3 regions of the Pelosinus baikalensis genome follow, and region 1 is predicted to be linked to each of the others. Evidence: riboswitches for the same ligand, from Rfam matches in the RefSeq annotation. Region 1 holds a riboswitch; each other region holds the start of a gene.
The links. Region 1 has a riboswitch for cobalamin ahead of LMF89_RS20465 (PfkB family carbohydrate kinase). Riboswitches for the same ligand answer to the same signal wherever they lie in the genome.
Positions count from the first base shown of each region.

Region 2: another riboswitch for cobalamin. It lies ahead of nikA (nickel ABC transporter substrate-binding protein); the one in region 1 lies ahead of LMF89_RS20465 (PfkB family carbohydrate kinase).
Region 3: another riboswitch for cobalamin. It lies ahead of cobI (precorrin-2 C(20)-methyltransferase); the one in region 1 lies ahead of LMF89_RS20465 (PfkB family carbohydrate kinase).

Region 1 covers NZ_JAJHJB010000039.1:26,966-33,725, reverse strand. The annotation lists gene LMF89_RS20480 (3-isopropylmalate dehydratase small subunit) at 1-192, opposite strand, end outside; gene LMF89_RS20475 (LysR family transcriptional regulator) at 334-1,221, shown strand; gene LMF89_RS20470 (hydrolase) at 1,281-1,817, opposite strand; gene LMF89_RS20465 (PfkB family carbohydrate kinase) at 2,098-2,400, opposite strand; cobalamin riboswitch at 2,716-2,897, opposite strand; gene LMF89_RS20460 (iron-containing alcohol dehydrogenase) at 3,036-4,235, opposite strand; gene LMF89_RS20455 (YueI family protein) at 4,397-5,008, opposite strand; gene LMF89_RS20450 (hypothetical protein) at 5,288-6,691, opposite strand.
Region 2 covers NZ_JAJHJB010000046.1:24,927-31,686, reverse strand. The annotation lists gene LMF89_RS21880 (ABC transporter ATP-binding protein) at 1-34, opposite strand, end outside; gene LMF89_RS21875 (ATP-binding cassette domain-containing protein) at 31-972, opposite strand; gene nikC (nickel transporter permease) at 996-1,865, opposite strand; gene nikB (nickel ABC transporter permease) at 1,862-2,806, opposite strand; gene nikA (nickel ABC transporter substrate-binding protein) at 2,808-4,370, opposite strand; cobalamin riboswitch at 4,791-4,973, opposite strand; gene LMF89_RS21855 (opine metallophore biosynthesis dehydrogenase) at 5,101-6,438, opposite strand; gene LMF89_RS21850 (nicotianamine synthase family protein) at 6,435-6,760, opposite strand, start outside.
Region 3 covers NZ_JAJHJB010000014.1:25,896-32,655, forward strand. The annotation lists gene LMF89_RS11445 (FecCD family ABC transporter permease) at 1-299, shown strand, start outside; gene LMF89_RS11450 (ABC transporter ATP-binding protein) at 296-1,537, shown strand; gene LMF89_RS11455 (MotA/TolQ/ExbB proton channel family protein) at 1,568-2,215, shown strand; gene LMF89_RS11460 (ExbD/TolR family protein) at 2,202-2,612, shown strand; gene LMF89_RS11465 (energy transducer TonB) at 2,618-3,355, shown strand; gene LMF89_RS11470 (SDR family NAD(P)-dependent oxidoreductase) at 3,480-4,247, shown strand; cobalamin riboswitch at 4,364-4,544, shown strand; gene cobI (precorrin-2 C(20)-methyltransferase) at 4,877-5,584, shown strand; gene LMF89_RS11480 (sirohydrochlorin cobaltochelatase) at 5,644-6,570, shown strand; gene LMF89_RS11485 (ABC transporter substrate-binding protein) at 6,656-6,760, shown strand, end outside.

The DNA.
Region 1 (6,760 bases):
ACCAAAGTTTTCACCCCCTACAATAATGTCACCTGGACACACGGTAGAAGCAAAGTTTTCATCCAAAGGCTCAAACGTATACTGCTTCATTTCCTCAACATTAGGCAGCAGCAAATACTGAGATGGAATGATTTGATCCGTATCCACATCATTCCCAAACTTCCATACTTTCCCTGTGATCACGTTTATCATCTCTCTTTCCAGAATTCTATTAGAGTCTCTTTACTATGGTTGCGTATTTATTGAAACACGCTCTATCATTATATTATAAAATTTAATATGATATAATAATAATACATATTAATTATACTTACTATAATGAGGAGTTATATCATGCGTGAAGATTTAGAGCTTTATAAAATTTTTCATACGGTAGCCTTCTACAAAAATATTTCTCACGCGGCAGAATCCTTATATATAAGCCAGCCAGCCGTAAGTAAATCCATCAAAAAACTAGAAACCCTCTTAGATGTCAAATTATTTTCCCGAGGCTCCAAAGGAGTTACTCTTACTGCCGAAGGGAAAATCTTCTATGAATATATTCAAAAAGCACTTCATATCATTGCTGATGGAGAAAACGTATTAACCGAACTTAAGAGCAAAAAGCAAGGTATGATTACCATTGGTGTCAGCACCGTATTATGCAAATACTTTCTTTTATCACATCTGAAGCCGTTTATGAAACAATATCCTGAAATAAAAATAAAGATCATTAATAACACAACCTTTGATACCCTAAAAAATATTGATCAAGGAATGATTGATTTCGGTATTGTCAGCCGCCCCTTTAACATCAGTCCTTATACCTTTGTTAAATTAGCAGATATCCAGGATATTTTTGTTGCAGAGAAGGAGTATTTAGACTCATTGCAAATCGTAGAACCTAATGATATCTTTTCCAAAGGTATCTTTATGCTCCTAGAGTCAGATAATATAACAAGACAATATATAGATCAATTCTTATTGGAAAATAATATCTTTATCAAACCAGAAGTCGAAATCAATACAATGGATTTTCTCATTGAATTTGCCAAAATCGGGCTGGGTATTACCGTTGTCATTCGAAACTTTGTTAAGAAAGATCTCGCAGAAGGAACCCTCATTGAAATCCCAGTATCACCGCCCATGCCCACAAGAACCGTCGGTATTATCTATGATAAGAAAAAAACCTTATCCATCGCCACACAAACCTTTTTGTCTTATCTACAGTCTCACGTTTAAATAAAAAAATGCCTATTTCCTCAGAATACTGGGAAATAGGCATTTTCTTTCATGATTTATTACTTTACTAGTCGCGAAATCGTCCTAAATGCATCAGAGCCAGCTTGATAACAAAGCTCAAATAGAACGGATTCTACGGTGGTAAGAATGGCCCCTTCATATTTCATTCTTTCCAATGCGATTTCATAATCACTTCTGGTACGGGAACCTATTGCATCTGCCACCACAATCGGCTGAAAACCAAACTCTTTCAAATCAATTACCGTTTGCAGTACACAAATATGAGCTTCAATCCCTGCAATGATAACATTTTTACTGTCCCGCTCATGAAGTTCCTTGACTAACGCCTCATTGCCGCAACAACTAAATGTCGTTTTGTCATGGTATTCTGAAAAATATGGACGCAATTGTTCAATGGTATTTCCCAATCCTTTTGGATATTGCTGAGCAGCCATGATCGGAACCTCTAATGCTTTTAATCCTTCTATAAGAGTCATTATTTTTTTAGCTATAATCTCACCGCCAACAATATAAGGAAACAGTTTTTCTTGCACATCCACCATCAAAAATTGAGAATTTTCTTTTTCCAAGCGCATATATTTCCCCCTCTTCTTTATTAAAATGATAGAAGACTATCATAATGCTGCAACAAAATCTTATTCTCCTATTTAGCTATTATTTGAAGAAACTCCTTCATTATACTTTATGTTTTTCGCAGCATAAATTTTTTCAAGAAGATATGCAGCAGAATCCAAGAAAGCCCTACAGATGAATTAACAGCTGGAGGGCTCTAAGCATGCGCGTCGTTTCAGATATTCCCACATACATAATCTATACAGTTTATTATCTTGCCTTTTTTTAATTTATTTAAAGCATTTACATCAATTTATGAACTTTTACTTTTTTTATTAAATCTTCTACTTCAACCTTATTTATTATTCCTGCTCCATGATGCAAAGCATTAGATGCAGCAGTAGCCGTAGCTAATTTGATCATGTCCGTTATTCTCATTCCCCTTGCTATCCCTATGGCAAATCCAGCAACAAGAGCATCACCACAGCCAACAGAATTAATTGCCTCTACAATAGGTGGAGACACTTTAAAAATTTCTCCATTATGACCTACTAACGCTCCCTGTGAGCCCATTGATAAAACAAATAACTGAATACCGTCATGCAAATATTGTTGACCTGATCTTTCTTATACGATAAAAAAAAGTTCCGTTTTCACGGAACTTAGCTGTCCTTCCCAAAACAACTCACAACATAGCAAAGGATAATGAAAGTTTGGATCATATGTTAGCTATTCCGTAACCAGATACGAAACAGTCACATAACAAGTAAAAAATCTCCCGACCACTGCTGGTCGGGAGAAACAATTAAGAGCATCATAGCAATACTTATAGAAAATCCTAGCGAAAAATTGCGCTAGGATATAAGTACAATACAACATTTGCTGTGCACTTAATCCCCTCCCCATCTCTCGTGGGTAAAAACGGTGATTGTCAAATAGGCAGTTCTCCTGGCTCTGGATCATTGTTTACCCAAACCTTCCCAAGACAGTTGTCTCAGTGGTATACCTTGGGTTCACTCCTCATTACAGTGGCGGGACCGCGCCGGCATTAGACCGGACTTCCCTATTAAGCCCCTTGGGGCACCTATCTCAACGTATGGAATTTTATAACATTCATATTGGTAACTACTTACATAGTAACACTTTATTTTACTATGCACAAGTCTATAAATTTTATTTATTACATTTTGGAATCGATAGGATGCAAATTTACCATAATGAAAGTTTCTATTTCAATTTGCTTATAACGAATCCAGATAAATGGCAGCAACCGTTTCCCGACTTGCTTCAATTGGCGCCATACTTAAAAGCAGTTCCAAACTAGGAGTTTTAAAAGCAAGGTCTGTCAATCGGGCTACATCACTGTCAACAAAGCCTTCTTCTCGTAAGCTTTGCTTCATGCCATGTTTCTTAAGCCACTGTTTTAAACCAATATATACTGCCTCTGCTTCCGTTGCTTCCCCTTTTAAACCAGGCACAATTGGTGCCAAGATATCCGCCAAAATGGCGGCTTTAGCCGGATAGATATGTTTTACTACTGCAGGCAATAATACTGACAAGCCCGACCCATGAGGCAAATCAGCTTTGATACCGCTAAGAGGATGCTCCATGGCATGGGTAAAGTGCAGCAATCCATTGTCAAAAGAAGCCCCTGCAATCATCGAAGCGTATAATAAATAATAGCGAGCTTCCAAATTCTTTGGATCTTCTTGTGCCAATGGCAAGTAACGGGTAACAAGTGAGATTACTTCGCGAGCCAACGTTACAGCATATATATTCCCCAGCTTCGTGGTAGCTGCTTCAATGGCATGATTGACAGCATCAATGGATACATAAGCAGTCTGTTCTGGCGGCAAAGTAGTCATAAGTGCCGGATCATCAATAGAATATAGAGGATACAAGCATTCATAGGCAAGGACTGGCTTATACTCTTTCTCCGGTATACTGACAACAGCAAAGCGATTGGCTTCCGTTCCAGTTCCATGCGTCAAATTAATGGCAATAATCGGTACTGCCTTTTCTGGCAAAAAAGTATATTCATATAACTCTCGTGCAGTTTTACCTGGATTGGCTACTAAAGCAGCCACACTCTTTCCTGCGTCAATGGGGCTGCCGCCACCAATGGCGATAACAGCTTGTGCTCCAAATTCCAGTGCTGCATTTGCCGCTTCATCAACTTGATCAACGGTTGGATTGGATGTGACTTTACTATACAACATTGGCAGGATATTGACGGCATCCAATGCTTTTTTCACATGCTCCCAAGCACCAGATTTGATGTGAGATCCCCTGCCAGTAACCACGACCACCTTACTAATTCCTTTTTCAGATAAAGTTTTTGCAATGTCGGTCATTTTAGTAATGGCGCCAATACCAAAATATACGGTTGTTTTAGTACGGATTTCAACAATTTGTGCTAAATCAATTTCTTTCCCCCACATGTACATCCCCGCCTTTTCTGATTTTTCAGTTTATGTATATTGCTAGTATATCGTACCCTTAATGCAAAAACAATCCTTTTTTGTGAAAAAAGTAACGGATTTAATAGAAATAAAACTCTCCGCCAAAATCGCGAATAGCTATATTTCTATAGTTACTTATTTTATTTATGCCCTGGGCAGATGTCACCAGTTAAGCGGTCTATCCATGTCAACTGCCGGTAATTAATCGTTTCATTTTCATCTGCTTCGGCGATCTGCTCCATACAATCCTTACATATTTTTTGCCCAGCTGCTGCAATGATTGCTGGCGGTATTCCCAAACGACTTAATCGGCTGCTCCTGTCTTCCACTTCAATATCCTGTATATCTACAGCCTCATCACTGATCACGATGAGTCCTGTATCGCCCCGGAAACTAGGATCACTACGCACAGAACTTATTTTCTTGCAACGCACTGCCAAGGATTTATATTTTTCAATAACCCGATAGTCTATGTTTCCGTTGATGATCAGCTTGTCCGCTCTTGGGTCCTTAAGAGCCTGAAGGATTTCTGAATAAATCCCTTTTTCTCGTACTTGCTCTGTGGTTAATTTCTTTATGATTCGTTCTCTAAATTCCCCCAAATACTGTACCTTTTCATCATATTTTAATTCAGGTGCTCCATGCAGCCCCACTAATAAGGCCTGCTCAACTTTATCTTTTTGCACCATTCTGCTAATATCTTTTGAATGGTCTTGGCTATCGATAACAATCCCTCCTAACGCTACTGACATAATGCTATAGAAAACTATATCATATTTTTGTATTCAATTCCAATTTTAGAAGAGCTGCAAAAAAAAATGCTGCACATCCTTAAAACATAAATGAACCACAGAGGCGCAGAGAACACTGAGAATAGATATAATTAGGGTTAAAAACCTCTGTGTCCTTTGCGTTCAACGTTCCCTCTAAACAAGAAACAAAGGACTTATTTATATCTTTTTGTGTTCTCCTTTGTGTGCCGCGAGCGGCGGCATTGTGCCTTTGTGGTTCGTAGAGAAAAACCTTTAAAATCAAATTAAGAAGATGGCAACGATTGTTGTTACAAAGAGGCCAATCATTACTGGCAGCAAATTACGCCGTGCTAATTCGAAAGGACTCACATTACAAATGGCCGCAGCGGCGATTACACTCCAAGGAATTAAAGTGCCCCCGCCAGTAAAAACTGCAGCAATTTGCCCTAATGCAGTCAGAGTTCCTATACCTGAACCAATCGAAACGGAAAAAAGCTTCGCTAGAGACCCAACGAGGGATATACCTGAAAATCCAGAGCCATCGAGACCTGTTATAATCCCCACAATCATGATCGTAAATGCCCCAATTGTCGGACTGATGGAAACCATTTGAGCCATAGCTAAACCTAAATCATTGACTAATCCTTGTGATCCTAAAGGCAGAATCTTGCCAAATATAGAAATAAAGCCACTATCACCCAAGTAGAAAAATGCAGCGATGGGAATAATCGGCCCAAATACCGTGATGCCAAACTTCAATCCCTCTAGCAAATAGAAAGTCGTTTTTTCAATGCCATTATTGCGATGAGCTACAAGAGATATGATAATCATAATGAATATAGAGGTTCCGCCAATCAAAGCCGTTGCATCTGATCCTCGTAAATTAAAAGCATATAGTGCGGCCACATCCAAGCCAAAGAGGATCGGCACCATAGCTGCAATCCATCCTTTAGTTTTAGCAGAAAGGGAAGTATGAATAAGCAGATCTTCTTGCTCATTAGGATCACTTACTACAACCGTTTCATTTTCTACCGTTAACTTCCCAAGAGCCATATCTCTTTTTAATAACCAATAAGCAGCACTTACCGTTACCACTCCCATTACAATCAATAAGGGGATACTTGCACTTACTACCTCCTGGACTGGAATACCTGCGGCTGCAGCTGTCAATTTCGGTGCGCCTTGAATCACCAAATCCCCGGATAGAGCAATTCCATGTCCAAACAAGTTCATAGCAACTGCAACCCCCATAGCTGGTAAGCCTACCCGACGACTGACTGGCAGCAATACAGCACCCATAAGTGCTGCTGCTGGTGAAGGCCAAAAAAAGAAGGAAATGATCATCATGAACAATCCAATGAGCCAATATGCCATACCAGGAGTGCGAATGATCCTTGCAAAAGGCTCTACCATAATTTCGTTGACCCCTGCATGAAGCAGGGCTTTACTCATAGCTACGATGAGAGAAATAATCAAAATCGTACCTGACAGTTCATTGATTGCATAAACAAAGCTATTAAATATCCCAATAACAGCTTGATTCAATGTTCCTGTTGCCACATAGCCCATTAAGAATATCCCAATAATGCAGATTAGACTTGTATCTCTGCGCATTGTCATGGTAAGGATTATCAAAAGAATAAAACTAGTGAAAATCCAATGTAAAGAAGTCAGTTCAAACATTAAACTTCCCCCTCTAAATTCAGTACTATGACAGTGTATGCAAATGATAGGAAAAGAGCTACTAAAAGA
Region 2 (6,760 bases), on a different contig from region 1:
TATAAAGCCGATTTACAGTCAGAAGTTCTTTCACGCAAACCGCTCCTCTCCACTCATGGCAAGCTGTGTCGTCTGAGTAGCAGCCACATCCCCGTTACCTTTGACATTTATTTCTGAGAGCGAAGGCCTTGCTTTTAGTAACATTTGAGTATAAGGATGGCTAGCTTGAGACTTTATCTTTTCAGCCGCTCCTATTTCCACTATCTCTCCATGGCGCATAACTGCAATGGTGTTAGCTCTCTTTAAAACGTGGCGTAAATCGTGAGAGATTAATAGTACCGCACAATGAGTCTGCTGCTGTAACATGACCAATAAATCGAGTATCCGCTCTCCCGTTAATACATCCAGTGCTGTCGTTGGTTCATCGGCAATCAGAAGTGCTGGCTTAAGCATCATCGCTGCTGCCAGTGCGACCCTTTGCTGCTGTCCGCCACTTAATTGGAAAGGATAACTATTAAATACACGCTCTGCCGGCAGACCTACCTGCTCAATCCATTTCAAAGCTATGAGTGTGGCTTCTTGATTAGACAATTTTTCATGACAGCGTATCGTCTCTACTAGCTGTGCGCCCAATTTTAAAAATGGTGTAAAACCTCCTTGATAATCCTGGAAGACACAACTTATTTGTTTTCCCCGCAATTTTCGTCTCATTTGCTCCGGCAGCGGCAGAATATCCCCTCCCTGAAATAGAATTTGTCCTCCGCCAACATGTAATGAATTTGGCAAAAGTCCTAAAACTGCGCTTCCTGTCACACTTTTTCCGCTACCGCTTTCTCCGACGAGAGCAAGTGTTTCTCCCCGACGAATGGATAAGGAAAGATCATGAATTAATGTATGCCACTCTTTTCCTTGCTGCACATAAATATTTAACTGTTGCAGCTGTAAAATGGGTTCTATCGAGGAAATTAGGGCTTTTGATCCACTTAGAGGCACTCTTTTCTCTTCCTTTTCTTCTAGCAATACATGTGACATACAACTCCCCCTTACACACTGTTTTATTGACTGCGGACATCTAAAATATCCCGCAGCCCATCACCAATCAAATTACATGAAATAACTACCAGCATAATCGCCAGACCAGGATAAATCATTAATTGGGGCATCGTTTGAAAATACGGCCGTCCATCGTTTAGCATAGCCCCCCATTCTGGAGCCGGCGGTTGAGCACCTAAACCTAAATAAGATAAAGAAGAAATGATCAAGATAATTTCTCCAATGTTTAGTGTGGCAAGTACCAGAACAGGAGAGATAATTTGAGGCATTAAATGCCGCCATAAAATGATTGCTGTGCCGCATCCGCCGACACGAGCTGCCAACACATAATCTTTTTCCCGCTCAGATAGCACAATACTTCTAACGACACGGGCATATGAAATCCACTTTACCAATACAATCGCCAACATCAAATTGGTTATGTTCGGACCCAGAAATCCACAAATGGTAATAGCCAAAATGAATTCAGGTAAAGCACCTACACCATCTACAAACCTCATTAATAATGCATCAACACGGCCGCCAAGATATCCAGATACTAAGCCTAAGGGTACGCCAATTAGTGTTACTGATATAATGACGAGCCCTGAAATGCCAAGTGTTGTCTGAGCACCTGCAACTAGTCTGGAAAAAATACATCTTCCCATATGGTCCGTACCAAGAGGGTATTGCCAGCTAGATGGCTGAAGACGCTCGGACATTTGTACTGTCGTGAAATCATTGTGCACAATGAGTGGACCAACTAGGGTGAGCAGTACAATAATCGTCAGCATTCCCAGCCCCACCGCTGTCATAGGGACGTATAGCATATTTCGCCATGCGCCTTTGCGAATCGATGTTTGGCAGTAATAAGTAGAAACATTCACGTTCATGTTAATTCCCCCTTGCCAAAACGAATCCGGGGGTCCAGTAGTCCATAAGCAAAATCTACCAGTAAATTAACAACAACCACAAATATTCCTGTCAGCAGTACATAGCCTTGGATGATTGGATAATCTCGTTGAAAAATCGCATCTACCACCATACTACCCAAACCTGGCCAAGAAAATAGTACTTCAGTTACAACCGATCCCGCTAGCAAACTGCCAATACCCATGCCAAAGACGGTCACAATCGGCAATAGTGCAGATCTCAAAGCATGCTTCAATAAAATTCGCCACTCTCCAAGACCTCTCGCCCTTGCTGCGCGGATGTATTCCTGGGACAAGCTTTCTAAAAGTCCGGCTCGGAGTAAGCGAGCATATACCGCCGCCATGGAAAAGCCGAGGGAAATGGAGGGAAGAATCATATTCCAAAATCCGCCTTTCCCCATTGTCGGCAGCCACTGCAGCTTAAGGGCAAAGGCGTAAATTAACAGTAAGCCCATCCAAAAACTTGGAATCGAAGCTCCAATTAAAGCAAGAATTCGACTTAAATGATCCGGCCAACTCCCTACATACTTAGCAGAAAAAAAGCCAAGGGGAACGGCAATCAGCACCATTACAATAAGCCCTCCTACTGTTAATTGAATGGTCACAGGCAATCGAACCAACATTTCATTTAAAACCGGTTTCCCCTTCACATAAGAATTTCCTAGATCAAAGTGCATTAACTTCCACATCCACTGACCATATTGGGCCAACAACGGCTGATCAAAACCAAGTTCTTTGCGGAGTGCCTCTTCGTCGGCTTGAGTAGATGCCATTTGATCAATTTCCAATAGTAGCAGTACGGGATCTCCCGGAGCGATCTTCATCAGAGAAAAGGTGAATAAAGATAAAAGAAGTAGCACAAAAATAAGCTGCAAAAGACGTGATTTTATTAGTTTTATCATCTTACTTCACATCTACCTTATTCGAAATGACGTAGTATTCTGCTGCACTAGGCTTCCAACCAACCACTCTTTTATTCATCGCCACGATCAAATTGGGATAGACCGCATAAGAATGAAGAACTTCTTCATTAATGACAGCAGCTGCTTCCTGAGATATTTTTACCCTTCGAGAAATATCGCCCGTTACATTTAAACGAGCTACAATCTCATTCAACTTACTGCTGTTAATATTAGACGCATTCAACGATCCACCAGGTAAGAATGCTGAATTTAGGAAGTATCCTCCATCACCACGCGGTGCAGTTAAGTTACTATACGTTACTAAATCCCAATCCTTATTCTCTCGTAAATAGGTATCAATATTTTCTACCATTTTAATCTGCAGGTCTACGCCGATTTTTGCTGCATCTGATTGAAGCAATTGAGCAATAAGCGGTAATTCTGGTCGTCCTTTGTAGGTTAACATCTGGAATGTCAGCGGTCTTCCGTCCTTCTCCAGTTTCCCATTGCTGCCTGCTTTAAACCCAGCTTCCTCTAGTAATTTTTTTGCTTCTGCTGTATTCAACGGTTTAATGGCATCTTTATTGCCAAAAGGCAAATTAGGATTGAAGGGACCGTTCGCTGGTGTTGCATATCCAAGCATAATATCTTTTGCAATGCTTTGCCGATTAATCAGCAAATCAAGCGCCTTTCTAACTCTAACATCCTGAAGTAAAGGCTGCTGGTGGTTGAATAGCAGAAAGTGAACTCTAAGACTGGCAATGGAGTCCACTCTAAGCTGATTATCCTTTTGGATTGCAGCTACAGTTTCTGGCGGAATCTGGTATACTACATCTGCTTCTTTAGATTGTAGTGCCAATGCTCTTACGTTACCGTCTTCATTGAATTTGAAATTAACTTGGCTCAATTTTGCTTTACCGTCCCAGTAGCCATCATAACGATCTAACAAAATATCAATATTCGGAGTAAATTTTGTTATTTTAAATGGACCAGTCCCTACAGGAGCCATATTAAACGCAGCTGTTCCCATCTTCTTTTCTGCTTCCACACTAATAATTGAGGCATAAGGACTTACCAATTCTGAGGGCAATGAGGGATGTGGCTGCTTCGTAATAATCGTCAACTGCTGTCCACTAGCTTCTATAGAAGCACTCTTTAACACTCCTGCCAGCAATTTACTCACGGCTATACCTCTTTCAAAGGAGGCTTTCACAGCAGCCGCATCTAGTGTTGTTCCATCCTGAAAGGTTACACCATCTCGAATAGTAAATACCCAAGTGCGCCCGTCCGTCGCTTCCCATTTGGTTGCTAGCCAAGGTTTAACCTCTAGATTATCATCCAGCCTTACAAGTGTCTCCACCACACCTGCCTTTAGTGCTACTTCACTATTGTGAGGATCAAGACTGCCCGTTTTAAGATTAAAGATAAGGGTTAATTTTTTGTCATTTTCATTAACCAGCTGATTCGTATCTTTACTGCAGCCTGACATTAATATCGCCGCACATAGGAAAAGTGAACAAAGAATTGTTAGAAAGTTATTCTTTTGATTTATAAATGAATACATGATAAGACCATCCTTCCAATTATGTGTTAATCTTCCTAGACTATAAAAAATAGAAAGTTCTAATTTGAATAAGACTAAACTCCTTGATAAAGCAATTGCACTTAGACAGTGGATATTCAATCGTATCACACTACTTAAAAATCATCTGACCATCCTCCTAGCCCTTAAACTCGGTATATCTTTTACCTAGATTAGTAATCAGTATCAATTATTTTATGCTTAAAATTGCCACTAATATATATTAATTAATAACATTATTATTAATATTTGATTTTAAGGCATAATAAAAAGCTCTCGAAATAGACCGAGAGCTTGGCAAGGATATAAAACTATAAATAAATCCTAGCTGATATAACAGCTAGGATGAAATAAGCACAATAATAAATTGCACAAATCCCCTCCCCATCTCTCGCAGGTCAATCGGTGATTGATATATAGGCAGTTCTCCTGACTCTGGATCATTGCTCTCCCATACCTTCCCAAGACTTCCATCTCAGTGGCACAACCATGGGGTCGCTCCTCATTACAGTGGCGGGACCGCGCTGGAGTTAAACCAGACTTCCCTATTAAGCCCCGAAGGGCACCTATACCATCCATATGAAAATTTAGTAACTATTACCTTTTTTCATACTATAATATGGAATTTCTAGTTTGTCAATATTTTTATCTTTACAATATGTATTGTCTCTATTCATTAATACCAAATCCCCTAGTTTATTATACTACATAATTAGCGACTCTTTGCTATCGCATCTATTTCATCTTGCATTGAATCATTACAAATTCCTAGACAAGAAAGCTCTTTATCATTTTCTTTTAAGAATTGATATAATTTTTTCTCGAAAAACTCTATTAACTTCAAAGTTTGCGGCATTTGAATATCTTTTTTCTGAGCTAAGCCATAGATAAGCTTAAGTCTTTTATAATCTTCAAAAGGAATTCTTGGAAAAACCCATTTTTCATTCTGGTCTTTATAAACTTGTTTATAAGGAACTGCGGAGAAATCAAAATATTTGCCATTAACATTAGGTGTAGAAAATGGATCAATAAGAATTGATGAATACCGGATATATAGAAGATATTCTTGTTTTGTTTGCTCAAAATTCATAAAGTCCTCGATGTCTTCACGTGAAAGCGTCTCTTCATGGACAGGATAATTATCATCATTTAAAAACTGTAATAGGTTTATGGGCTTTGCACCAAAACATTGAATGACCTTCGAAATTTCCTTCCAAAGTAAAACCATTGTTCTAATGGTGTGCTGAGTAATTGGTCCTTCTGGATAGATTTTGTACATATACTTTTGGGAATCTGTACTATTAAAAATCTCATTTAATGAAAAATCATTAATGAAAAAGGGGGGATGTACATACGTTATAATATTTTTACTTTCTGCCTCAATTGTATTATTAAGAACCGTGCATTGTATCGTAAGGCTTTCAACAAAGCACTTGACATGATGAATAGCAGTACTATTATTTTTGCTAGAAGCAATATAAATTCGTTTTTTAAAAGCCTTTGTTAAGACCGATAAGATATTGGAAACTCTAGGATCAAGCTTCGTTGCAGCATAGTATGAGGAAAAACTGATCACTTCAATTCTTTCTTTTACCTCTTTAAGTTGACTATTAATATAAAGGTTAGACCCAATGCCTGGTGATATTAAGATTATCGTTCTCACTTTTTTTAGTAAGTCTATCTGCAAGGCATTGATGATATCTTTATAACTGTCACTTGGCGTACATAGTATTAGGGTTTGCCAGATATCATCTACGTTATCAAAACCTTCGTAGAAATATTCTAAATTAGCCTCTCCTGTAAGGTGGCTGTACATTTCACTTTGTACCTTTGCTGTAAGTTTGTAATGATTCTGTTCTAAATCTCTTCTAAGACGACTTGCGTGGGATCCTTTCCGATTCAGCATACCTAATCTATCGCACCATCCATGGGAAATATTCACAGCAATATGTATTGCTGCTGGACCAGCACCAACTATTAATGTATTACCAAAACTATGGACAGGAGTTATCTCCTTCTCAATACTTGAAGCATCAAAAATAATGTTCATATTGCTTTCTCCAGAATAATAGTATCGTAAATATTTTTGCTTTGACAGTTTAGGGTTTGTACCCATTCCGCAGATAACTTTTTGTCTAAAGGATAATTAAACACCGACTTTAGACCATCCCCATATCGTAAAAGAATCTTTGTCTTCAAACCTATAACACCTTTTAATTCATCTAAGACTTCGGTTTTGTTTTTTACTAGTGAAGCAACAATAATATGTGTAGCTTCTTTTAGAAAAGCTACATCTCTTAATTTCTCATTAGAGAATTTGACCATTGATTGCAAGCCAGAAATATTAGCTACTTGTTCTCCAAGATTTAAAG
Region 3 (6,760 bases), on a different contig from region 1:
TGCTTTTATTATTTGTGGCTGCTGCTACTACGGCAATGGCAGTATGTGTGAGTGGTACCATTGGCTTTGTCGGTTTAATTGTACCTCATATTATGCGAATTATAGTTGGGCCGGAGCATCGCTGGCTGCTGCCAAGCAGTGCCTTAGCGGGTGCTTTGTTCTTAGTGTTCTGTGATACCTTAGGACGAATGATTTTTCCTCCTAATGAAATTCGTGTAGGTATTATGACAGCGTTACTGGGAGCCCCTTACTTCTTATATCTGCTGCGTAAAACGCAACAGTCTGGAGGAACCTCATGACACAGGAAATCATAACCGCCCATAATAGTAGTATTGTGCTTGGTGGAAAGAAAATTTTAGAGAATATTACCTGCAGCATAAGTGCTGGAGAATTTGTGGGGATTATTGGCCCCAATGGAGCAGGCAAAAGTACCTTGCTCCTTGCTTTGCGTGGTTTTCTGCCTTTAGCTGCGGGTGAGGTACAGTTATTAGGCCGTCCCATTACAACCTTGTCTGATAAGGAACTGGCTCGCCATATTGCCTATATGCAGCAGGAAGTAAATGTAGGTTTTGGTTATACGGCCTTAGAAGTGGTTTTAACTGGGCGTTATCCATATCTAAAATGGTGGCAGCATGAGCAGGCTGAGGATAAAGCAATAGTCCAGCAATATATGGAGTTTACAGGGGTGGAAGCATTAGCGGATAAACCGGTCCATTTGATGTCAGGCGGTGAGAAACAGCGTGTTTTATTGGCCAAAGTTCTGGCGCAAGAAACGCCGCTTATTTTTTTAGATGAGCCTACGGCTAGCCTGGATTTAGTCTATCAAGAAGAAATATTTCGTTATTGTCAATTGATCTCAAAGCAAGGTAAAACGGTATTGATAGTAGCGCATGATTTAAAATTGGCAGCTAAATTTTGCTCTCGGCTGCTGCTATTGGCAGACGGAAAAATGATTGCGGACGGCTCTCCTGAAAAGGTGATTACCAAAGAAAATTTACAAGCTGCTTATGGTTTGCATGCCGCTGTATTTATGAATAAAGTTACTGGTAATTTAGATATCCACACCTATGCTGCTGATGATGATAATCCCAATAAAGATACAAAGGTTCATATTATTTGCGGTGGGGGATCAGGGGAGAAAATTATTCGTTTGCTTTATGAAAGGGGGTATCGTCTGACCCTTGGTGTAATACAGCCAGGTGATGCGGATGCTAATGCAGCAGAAGCCTTTCATCTGCCATGCCTGCTGGGGCAGCCTTTTTCAAGCATTGATGAACTGTCGGCACAAGAGAATCGCAGGAAAATTAGCGCAGCCGATTGGGTAGTATTGTCAGATTTAACCTATGGGGAACAAAATATTGACAATTTACAAGCCGCTTTTATGGCTAAAAAATTAATTGTGATTGAGGATACACCGATTGAAGAACGGGATTTCCTTAATGGCCAAGCCAGTGATTTATATACAGAATTGGTAGAGATGCCTCAAGTTACCGTGATGACATTTCCGCGATTTATTACATTACTAGAGAAAAATTGAAAGTTTTTCAAGAAGGAGTGATAAAACAATATGGATTTTTTATTACAATGCATCAGTTTATTTTATAAGGGTGGTCCGGTCATGTATGTGATCGCGGCGTGTTCTTTTGTTGTAGTGGCAATTTCAGTGGAGCGGTTTATCTATTTTCGTCAGATGTCTACAGATGCTCAGCTATTTATTAATAAGCTGCAGCCTTTATTGGAAAGAATGAAAATTGCTGAGGCGCAGCAATTATGTGAACATACGCCAGCGGTAATCGGGCGCTTAGCGGCAGAAGGGTTAGAGGCTTATCAAAAGGAGAGTAACCTGGAAGTAATTATGGAAGGAACAGCCGCTTTATCAGCAGCCAGATTGAGAGAATACTTGAATTATCTAAGTTCCATTGTTACCTTATCCCCTTTGTTAGGATTATTAGGAACCGTAATCGGTATGATTAATTCCTTTAGCGTTTTCAATGTGAAAAATGGTCAGCCTATGGCTATCACTGGCGGAATTGGCGAAGCCTTAGTAGCGACGGCTACTGGTTTAATGGTAGCGATTATGGCGTTAGTTGTGCACACCTATTTTACCCACCGCTTAGATCAATTGATTACGGATATGGAACAAGTCTATACTCTCATCATAACTCGACTGGCGGGCAATAAAAAAACTCGGAGGGAAAATCATGAAATTGCGTAGCTTACGCATTGAGAAACAACCAGAATTAATGATTATTCCCATGATTGATATTATCTTTTTTTTATTAGTTTTTTTTATGATGAGTACGCTATATATGGTGGAGCAGCATACTATTCCTATCAATTTGCCGCAAGTTGCGGCTGTACAGCAGGAACTGTCCCAGAATATTAATATTACTATTTTACAAAATGGTAATATCATGTTTGATCAAGAGGAAATTCCTTTTTCCTTGTTGCAAAAACGGATTAGTATCGGGCTGGCAAAACAACCAGAAAATATATTTGTTGTACGAGCAGATAAACAAGCAGAGTATGGTCAGGTAGTGGCAGTATTAGATGAACTCAAAATGTCAGGGGCACATAGGGTGGCTGTGGCTACTGATCGGAAAGGAAGATAGAGCGCATGACATACCGACCACGTTGGCGTAAGGCCATTGGCATTTCTGTAATTTTTCATATATTATTTTTGGGTGTTATCGGTTGTCTGGCTGGCAAGGTTGTTACATCCATAGAAGCGGAACCTTACATTGAATTAGAATTACTTACGGATGCGTCTATAGAAGATTCAGGATCAGATGATACATTGCCAATTTCCCAGAGCGCACCTAGTGCTGCTCCTAACCAGACTATGCAAGTCAGGGCGAGTAAAGCCGCTTCGTCTGCTACCTCTGAGGTAGTGGCTGTGGCCAATGAGCTGGTGATGGAGGCAGTTGAGGCAGTAGCCTCATCCCAGTCTACAAGTAGTAATGAGTCGACTGGAGACTTTTCCGCTAGCAGCGATGCAGTTGGGAATAATGGGAGGAGCGGTAGCAGTGGCACTAATACTGGTTCTAATAGTGGGGGAAATGGCGGACGAAAAGGTAAGATTGTTCGGCCACAGATCTTATCTAAGGTAGATCCTGTTTATCCTGAAGGAGCGCGGACAGCTGGTTTGACAGGTACCGTAGTGATAAAAATTCAAATTTTGGCGAATGGATTACCTGGAGACGTAAGTATCAATACGACATCAGGACATGATATATTAGATGCTGCAGTGGTAGCAGCGGTTCAAAAATGGCGATTTGTGCCGGCTAAGGACCCAGAGAGCGGCGCCAGTATTATGTGTTATACAAACATGCCAGTCACTTTTCGTTTTAAGTAGGTAGACAGTAGAAAAGTAGGGGACTTGTTGTAATTTTATAGAGTAGATTACATTTTCAAAAATTAGATTTGTGATATAGTATAAGTAAGAAGCTAGTTTAGGATAATTTAGTAGGAGTTGAATCATGAATTACCAATTTGCGGGAAAAGTGGCGATGATTACTGGCGGTACTTCTGGTATTGGTTTGGAGGCTGCTCGCCAATTGCTGTCCCAAGGAGCTAAGACAGCCTTAATTGGACGTCAAAGGGAAAAAGGGCAAATGGCGTTACTCGAGTTAGCATCCTATGCTGATAATGTATGTTTTATACAAGGTGATGTCAGTTCTGTGAGTCAATGCCAAGAAGTAGTAGAAAAAACTGCAGCCCAGTTCGGCGGTCTGGATATTGTTATCAATGCTGCTGGTATATATATGGAAAAAATCATTGGTGAAGTTACGGAAGATGAGTTTGATCACATCATGAATATCAATATAAAAGGTACCTATTTTATTTGTAAATCTGCTTTGCCTTATTTGCGGCAGAGGGGTGGTGGAGCTATTATTAACGTGTCTTCTGATGCAGGGATTAATGGTAATTGTTTATGTACTGCCTATTGCGCTTCAAAGGGAGCGGTGACGACCTTTACAAAGGCATTGTCCTTAGAAAGTATTCACTATGGTGTCCGTGCTAATTGCGTATGCCCTGGTGATGTGGATACGCCTATGCTTAAACAGCAATTAGCAGAGGTAAACAATCCAGAGGAATATTTACGAGACATGGCATCGATGTATCCAATAGGGCGAATTGCCAAAGTTCATGAGGTGGCTCATGTAATCTGCTTTCTGGCATCGGATCAGGCATCCTTTGTTAACGGTGCAGTGTGGACAGTGGATGGCGGCTTAACTGCGTGTTAGATTGGTGCTGATATAACAAGATCGTTAAAATAAAAAAAAGAGTATAGAATATTACCAAGTATGTCCTTGACAAGAAAAAGTATTTATAATACTCTAAATAAGAGTGGACAGCAAAATTTCATATGGATGGTATAGGTGCCCTTTGGGGCTTAATAGGGAAGTCCGGTTAAATTCCGGCGCGGTCCCGCCACTGTAATGAGGAGTAACCCCATAATTATGCCACTGAGATTAAACTTGGGAAGGCTTGGGGAAGCAATGATTCAGAGTCAGGAGAACTGCCTATACAGCAATCACCGTTAAAACCTGCGAGAGATGGGGAGGAGATTCGTACAGTTATACTGTTGTATATTACACATGATAGTGACGTGTTTATATGATGGCAGGCTACTATAATTGTATTTATTGAAATCTTCCGTTATGTGTGACGGAAGATTTTTTGCGCTAGTAACGATGATTGTCCAGTAGGATTGTAGCTGAATTGGCTTTCATGCCAATTTTCTAATTTTTCAGAGTGCTGGTCAAGATTATTGGATAATGGTAAAATTAAGAGTGCAAATTCTCGTTTTACTCAGTTATCGTTATATGTACTTGTATATGTTGTACCACAAATTATAGTTAAGGAGGCCATTATGGCAGGAATTTTTTACGGTGTTGGTGTAGGGCCAGGAGACCCAGAGCTGCTCACATTAAAAGCAGTGGAGGTGATAAGAAACGCGGATGTGGTAATTGCCCCTAAAACAGAAAAAAAAGAAGGTAGTACAGCACTATCGATTGCTCATCCGTACTTGAAAACAGATGTTGAGATATTGAGGTTGGTTTTCCCGATGGTAAATGATGCTGCTACGCTAGCCAATGCATGGGAAAACAATAAAAATAGTATTCTGGCAGAACTGCAGGCTGGGAAAAAAGTTGTGTTTTTAACATTGGGTGATCCTATGTTTTATAGCACTTATATGTATGTATATCGTTTGTTAAAGGATTCTGGTTATGCTATTGAAACCATACCTGGGGTTCCGGCTTTTTGTGCGATTGGCAGTCAATTAGGTCAGCCGCTGGCAGAAGGAAATGATATACTTAGCATTATTCCGGCGACGATGTCAGAAGAAGAGTTAGATGCTATATTGGGAGTCGTCGATAATGTTGTATTAATGAAAGTTTACAAAAATTTTGGACAGGTTATAGCGAAGTTGAAAGAGCATGGTTTTGGTGAAAATTCTGTTATGATTAGTCGCTGTGGTTTGCCTGATGAACAAATTAGTTATAATTTGGATGAAGTGGATCCAACAAGTGTTAATTATTTGTCTACAATCTTGGCTAAAAAACGTAAGCTTGGTTAAGTGCAATATGATTACCCCAAAGACCTAGCACATAGAAAACTGAGTGGGGAGTTGTAGAAATGAAAATGAATTTTTTATATAAAATCGCTATGAGTTTTGCATTAAGTGTTTCCTTATTACTGGGTGCTAGTGCATTTGGCTTATCAAATGCAAGTGCGCAAGAGGTACCAAAAAGTCAAAAAGCCATCGTTGTGGTAAGCTTCGGTACTACTTTTGCAGAAGCTCGTCAATTAAATATTGAGAGTGTAGAAAAACGTATTGCCCAAGCCTTTCCTGAATATGATGTATATAGAGCTTTTACTTCCAAAATTGTTATGAAACGTTTGGCGGAAAATAGCAACATTCATGTGAATGATTTGGAAACCGTATTAAACAAATTAAAAAAAGATGGCTATAAAGAAGTTATTATACAAACAACTCATCTGACACCAGGTGAAGAGTATGATAAAAAAGTTGTGGCTACTGTAGAAAAGTTCAATGGAGCCTTTGATACCCTTTCTATAGGTCGTCCGGTATTATTCTTTCATGGTGAAAATGGTAAACCCAATGATTTCACCATTGCTGTAAATGCTCTTAAAAAACAACTTCCTGCATTGCAATTGCAAGGTAAAACTGTGGTATTTATGGGACATGGTTCACCACATCAACATAATCCAGCTTACCAAGCCTTACAAGAGCAATTTGATGCAGCTGGCTTACATGTGATTATCGGTGTAGTAGAAGAAACGGATCATCCTAATCTTCAAGATGTTGAAAAATTACTAAAAGAAAGAAATATTAAAAAAATTACCTTGATGCCACTCATGTTAGTTGCTGGTGATCATGCCAATAACGATATGGCTGGGGATGAAAAAGATTCTTGGAAGAATACGTTCCTTGCAGACGGATATCAAGTGGAAACCTATGTTCATGGTTTAGGTGAAAACACTGGAATCCAAGATATTTATGTACAGCATGTACGTGATGTCATTAAAGGTTTAAAATAAAAGTTAAGACAGTATTAAGAGGGGATGCCGGATCAAGTATATCCGGCCTTTCCCATTTGTTATATGTGTGGAAGGAGAGCGAGTCGTGAAAGGGAAATTGACATATTTAGTCTGTATGCTAAGTATAATGAGTGTAATCTTGGTAGGATGTGCTTCTTCAACTCAAGAAAAATCAACAACAAAATCTTCA